Regions from separate parts of the Aeribacillus sp. FSL K6-1121 genome, predicted to be linked through region 2. Evidence: riboswitches for the same ligand, from Rfam matches in the RefSeq annotation. Region 2 holds a riboswitch; the other holds the start of a gene.
What was found. Region 2 has a riboswitch for thiamine pyrophosphate ahead of NSQ61_RS08205 (acetylornithine deacetylase). Riboswitches for the same ligand answer to the same signal wherever they lie in the genome.
Positions count from the first base shown of each region.

Region 1: linked by a shared signal. The riboswitch ahead of tenI (thiazole tautomerase TenI) and the one ahead of NSQ61_RS08205 (acetylornithine deacetylase) in region 2 are both predicted to bind thiamine pyrophosphate.

Region 1 is NZ_JBBOPS010000001.1:2,069,143-2,072,280, forward strand. It holds gene thiS (sulfur carrier protein ThiS) at 1-196, opposite strand, end outside; gene thiO (glycine oxidase ThiO) at 204-1,316, opposite strand; gene tenI (thiazole tautomerase TenI) at 1,303-1,917, opposite strand; TPP riboswitch at 2,057-2,165, opposite strand; gene NSQ61_RS10095 (monovalent cation:proton antiporter family protein) at 2,220-3,138, opposite strand, start outside.
Region 2 is NZ_JBBOPS010000001.1:1,669,549-1,672,686, reverse strand. It holds gene NSQ61_RS08210 (hypothetical protein) at 278-937, shown strand; TPP riboswitch at 1,004-1,104, shown strand; gene NSQ61_RS08205 (acetylornithine deacetylase) at 1,229-2,494, shown strand; gene tenA (thiaminase II) at 2,527-3,138, shown strand, end outside.

The DNA.
Region 1 (3,138 bases), 400 kb from region 2:
CTCCAACAAAATGGACAATTTCAATTTGATCACCATCATTTAATGTCTGGATACTGTATTGTTCTTTTGAAACAATTTCACCATTTCGTTCAACGACAACAATTCTTTCCTGCAATTGAAAAAAGTTCAGCAAATCTTCTATGTTCCGAACACTATTCTCCACTTCCATCTGCTGGCCGTTAATGCGAAGTTTCACTGTTTAATCACCTCCCTTTCGCATCAGAAAGCAATCGGTTTAAAGAGAAGGTATGAACATAACGCTCATATTGATTCGTTTTCAAAATCATGTCTTTTACGATCAAGCTTGTAATCGGCGCTAGAAGAATGCCGTTTCGATAATGGCCGGTCGCAAAAAAGATTCCCTCATGCTCCGGGTGCTCGGCAAAATACGGCCAGCCGTCAGCTGTTTGCGGCCTGAGCGACGACCAAGCACTAACGACCGGTTCAGACCCGATTTCTGGCATAATTTTCTGAACCTTTATCATTAATTCGGATACTCCTTTGACTGTCGGATGCGTATCCCAGTCGTTTTCATAAGAAGTTGCTCCAATAATAACGGTGCCGTCTTTTTTCGGTACGATATAACAGTGCTCGTAAAACACTGTTTTGTTGATCACCAGTTTTTTCGGTTTTATGGCTAAGCATTCTCCTTTAACGGGCTTCATTGGATTTCTCAGCCCCAGCTTTTCAAAGAAAAAGCCACTCCAAACTCCGCTTGAAACGACGACTTTTCCACATATAAAAACTCCTTGGGAAGTGACAAGCTTGTATGCTTTTCCCTCTTTAATCACGTCGAAAACAGGACATTGTTCAAAAATAGATGCACCATATTTTCTAGCGCCTTTCGCATATGCGTGGCAAACAGATGAACCTTTTACTTGGCCGTCATGCTTAAGCCAAAGAGCTCCCACAATGTCTTCAGAAACATGTGGCTCATTTGCCAGTACGTTTTCCCTTGAATGCCATTCTAGCTCATCCTCATCTGCAAGCGATTGCAGAAAGCGGCCTTCATCCTCAGTAAATGCAAGCCGATACATGCCTTCCTGCACAAGCTCAATATCCACACCAGATTGCTCCAATAATTCTTTTGCAAGGCTCGGATATAAATTTCGGCTCTCTAAGCATAGCTCAAAAAATATGTCTCTTTTTTCATTTTCAGAATGGGCACCCAGCATTCCTGCTGCAGCGGATGTCGCTTTACCTCCGATTTCGCCGCTTTCAAACACGGCGGTCTTCAGCCCTGCTTTTGATAGCTCATAGGCGATCCCTTGGCCGATGACCCCTCCCCCGATGATTCCAACATCAAAAACGTTCATTTGAAAAAGCTTCCCCTTTCCTGAAAAGTTTGGCAGCGCTCTCTGGATCTTTCGAAGAAAAGATATAGGACATAACGGCAATACCGCTTGCTTTTTTTTCTAAAACCTTTTGCATATTATCAGGCGTGATCCCACCGATGGCGATAATAGGAATATTGACGTGTCCAACGATTTTCCCAAGCAAATCTGTTCCCTTTGCCGGAAGTCCTTTTTTACTGTTCGTTTCAAAAACGTTTCCGAAAAAACAATAGTCTGCTCCGTCTTTTTCTGCTTTTACCGCTTCATCTAATGAATGGACGCTGACACCGGCTTTTATTTGCGGAAAAGCGCTTTTCACTTTTTTTACCGGCAGGCCGGTTCCCGGAAGATGAACATTTTGAACGCCTGTTAGGAGCGCAACATCGAGCCGATCGTTGATAACAAGCTGTTCTCTCCTTATCCCGTTTGCCAAAAGCTGTTCTACAAGATGAATGATCTCACATGGTCTTTTATTTTTTTCTCGTATATGAACGTAATCAACATGATCTGATATGGACAAAATTATGCGTATTAGCTCGTTGACCGGTTTTGTTCCGTCTGTTACGGCATGAAGTTCCAACATTGTACATTCCTTTCATGAGAAAGACGCTCACACTCGTCTTTCAAGGTTCAAAACTGGAAAGCAGCTGTCCAAGGGTGAGACTGGAAACAATAAAAAACCACCTTCCTTGCTGGAAAGTGGTAATGGAATATCAGACATATGTTTCAAATTCCCACTTCCCTACGCTGGCATCATCCAGATCAGGTTCAAAGGGTCTTAAAGTCAACACTTTAATCTCAGCCTTTCCAAAGGCTCCCCTAGTGGATGCTTATTAAATTTTCATACTAATTTCATGCTATCACAATTTGTTTTGTTTGCAAATATTATTTGCTAAATTCCAGCTCATCTTTTAACTCATTTACATATTTGCGGGAACCCGTTACAATCAAGCGGTCCCCTTTTTTCAATTCGGTATCGCCGTGAGGCACAATGGAATCTTCACCTCGAAAAATCCGGACAAAGATACAATCTCCTGTAAACGGAAAGTATCGAAGCTTCATTCCATCATATTTTCGGTTATTCATATTAATTTGATAAAGAGAGTTGTCTTGGTTTGTTAAGATCCGCATAACGCCAGGCGATTCGATCAAAGCCCTGAGCAGCGTTTTTGTTGACAGCATGACGGAAAATACGCTGATCCCCTTTTCTTTTAATGCTTGATCCAACTCCGGGGAAGAAATTGAGGCGATGACCTGTTCTACGCCGCATTCTTTTGCATATGTCGCAATTTCCGCATTTCTTTCTTCATCCCCAGTAGCCACTATTACTATATCAGCTTCCATTATGTGGTGTTCATTCAATGATTCTATCGAATAGTCTTTCAATTCTTCAATTTTAAACACCGATTGAGCAGTCCCGTTTTCAATTTTGTCTTGCTGTGTATGATATACGGTTGCTTCATACAAATTTTTGTCCAATTCTCTTGTGACTGGAAGGGTCATTTGATTTGCACCAATAAAAGCAATTTTCTTTTTAGGCTGCACCGCCATTTTTTTAGGGAATAATTTTTTAAATCCTATCGGCGTGATAATGCTTGTTAACACGGCAACTACTATTAGTGCGTCAGCCATTTGCTTATCAATCAGTTCGATTCGCTGTCCAATTTCAGCTGCCGCAATAACTAATGATAAAGTAGCAGTCAACAAGAACGCCGCCGCAATCGTTGTATTCGTATCATACCATTTTCTCAGCACAAAAACGGGAATAAACTTTGAGATCAAGAGGGCGAGAAATAACAAAGGA
Region 2 (3,138 bases):
AACATCTAAAATGGACTTTGAACTGCCCCTGTTTTGTTTTTTGATCGTTCCGAGGAAGAGGCCAAAATCACTGTTTTCGATGCCCTAAGAAATGTTTCCCGGAAAAATGAAGCGCTGTTTCTTTCAGCGAAGACTTTTCATTTTTGATTTTCGCAAAAATGGCTTACAGATTTTCAATTTTTGCTAATATAAAAACATGTTTTTCTTCTCGAATTTTTGAGCCATATTCGCTATAATTAAATTTGCTTTATTTTGAAAGAGAAGGAGATTGGGAAGGTTGACAAAGCAGCCGACAAATCTTGTGATAACCTTATTGAAAGTGCTCATTGCAGTGGTTGTTGTATTGGTTCTTTTTTATTTCATCGCCTTTAATGATGTCCTAGTCCGTTTTTTAACCTTGCTAATGAACGGATGTTTAGTCGTTCTCGTATTTCTTTTGTATCGAAAAATGGATCGGATTGGACCGGTCAATAAAGAGGGGAAAAAGGAGTTTGTTCAAAGCGATTGGATCAACGAGACGGAAATGATGAAAAAAGAACAGCAGTTAAATAAATTGGAGCTAGATAAAACACAATTATTGGAGGAGCTTTTGACGAGAGCGAATATCGGTGAAGAAGAAAAACAAATGTACCGACTTCGAATTCGCGAAAAGGAGAATGAAGCTTCCAAGTTGAAACAAGAGCTTGTGCTTATGAAAGACAGAGTTGCTCACTTGTTGTTGAAAAGAGATCCGGAGATGGAACGAATTGTTCAGATCCTCGGGGCAGAATTTATTTTAAACAGTTCGTTTGACGAACTCAACCAGAAGTTTCAACAGGTGCACATACAACTGTCTGATGAGGCGATCCGCCATTTGCAAAGAGAGAATTATATTGATGAACATCTCCAGTTTACGAGGATCGGCTATCGAGAACTGCTCAAGACGGCTAAAAGATGACGCAACCAGCTTGTCATTTTGCAAACGATATGATTTAATGTAATAAAATCAAAATTTCATAGAATTATCAACCACTAGGGGAGCCGAAAGGCTGAGAAAGGCGTGTGCCTTGACCCTTTGAACCTGATCTAGATCATACTAGCGTAGGGAAGTGGTGCAGTAATATCGAAACCTGTCTATGGGTTTTGTATATACTTGCCCGTTCCCTTATATTGGGAACGGGCTTTTTGCATTACAAGGCTGGTTGGCAAACCATTTTTCAAAACAAAATGTTAAGAAAGGGGAGACAACGTGTTACAAACGCTATTTCAGCAAATTGATGAAAGGGAAGAAGAACTTCTGAATCTTCTAAAAACACTCGTATCGTTTGAAACGCCAAGCCCTCCGGCAAGAAATGCAAAAGAGGCTCAAAAGTATGTCGCCTCATATTTGGAAGACATCGGCTTTTCCATTGATCAATGGGATTTATATGAACAAGATCCAGTCGTAGTAGGAACGAAAAAAGGAAAAGATCCAGAAAATTACCACAGTTTAATTATTAACGGGCATATTGATGTCGCTTCAATCGAAGAGGGAGAAGAATGGCTAACGCCTCCTTTTGAGGCAACGGTTAAAGGGGATTACATATATGGACGCGGTGTAGCGGATATGAAAGGGGGAATGGCTGCCAGTCTGTTTGCATTAAAGCTGCTGCAAGAAAACGGCATTGAGCCGGGAGGGGATATCATTTTTCAGTCCGTCGTCGGTGAAGAAGTAGGCGAAGCAGGAACAAAATCGTGCTGCGACCGGGGATATCGAGCTGATTTTGCCATCGTTGTCGATTCAAGCAACTGTGAAATACAAGGGCAGGGCGGGGTGATCACGGGCTGGATTACAATTGAAAGCCCCGAGACATTTCACGATGGCACGAGAAGACAAATGATTCATGCCGGCGGGAAGCTTTTTGGGGCAAGCGCGATTGAAAAAATGATGAAAATTATTGAAGGACTGCGAGAGCTTGAACAGCATTGGGCAGTGATGAAAACGAGCAAAGGCTTTCCGCCTGGTTCTGCCACAATTAATCCTGCAGTGATTGAAGGTGGAAGGCACGCCGCTTTTGTGGCCGATAAATGTTCCCTTTGGATTACCGTTCACTATTACCCGGAAGAGCATTATGTAGAGGTGATCCGGGAAATTGAAGAACATATCCATCATGTTGCAATGGCTGATCTATGGCTTCGGAAATATCCTCCGAAATTTAAATGGGGCGGCACATCGATGATTGAAGATCGAGGAGAAATTTTCCCAGCTTTTTCATATGACGAACATTCACTCGGAGTGAAAACATTACAAAAAGCACATAAACTGGCATTTAATGAGGAAGCAAAGCTGACGATGTCCCCTACTGTGACAGACGGCGGCTGGCTGAGTGAAGCGGGAATTCCCGTCGTTTTATATGGACCGGGCACGCTTGAAGATGCACACTCGGTGAATGAAAAGCTGTCCATCCCCCAATTAAAAACATTTACAAAATCGCTGATCGCGTTTTTATTTGATTGGTATCAGAAAAAACGATGACAATTACAAAAGCTGTGAAAGGGGTAATTCAAATGTTTACAGACCGATTGTATAAAACTGCAAAACCGATTTGGGAAGCGAGTTACCATCATCCGTTTGTTCAAGGAATCGGCAATGGGACGCTGGATATCGACAAATTTCGCTTTTTTATGGAGCAGGATTATCTTTATTTAATCGAATACTGCCGCCTGTTTGCCCTTGGAAGCTTAAAGGCTCACAATCTTCAAACAATGACAGTTTTTGCTGATCTTCTACATTCGACGTTAAAAGTGGAAATGGATTTGCATCGTCAATACGCTGAAAGAATAGGAATAGAGAAGGAAAAATTAGAACAAGTTCAGCCTGCTGCTACAACCGTTGCATATACGAGCTATATGTTAAATGTGTCGCAGCGAGGATCATTGGCAGAACTGGTTGCCGCAGTCCTTCCATGTACATGGAGCTATTATGAAATCGGCACACGCTTACATGAGATTCCTGGTGCTAGTGAACATGAGTTTTACGGCGAGTGGGTAAAAATGTACGCATCAACAGAATTCGGTGAATTGGCAAAATGGCTGAAAGATTTAATGAATGAGCTTGCAGAAGGAAAACGGGAAGAAGAATTGAAATGGCTGGAAGATATTTTTGTCACAACGAGCAAA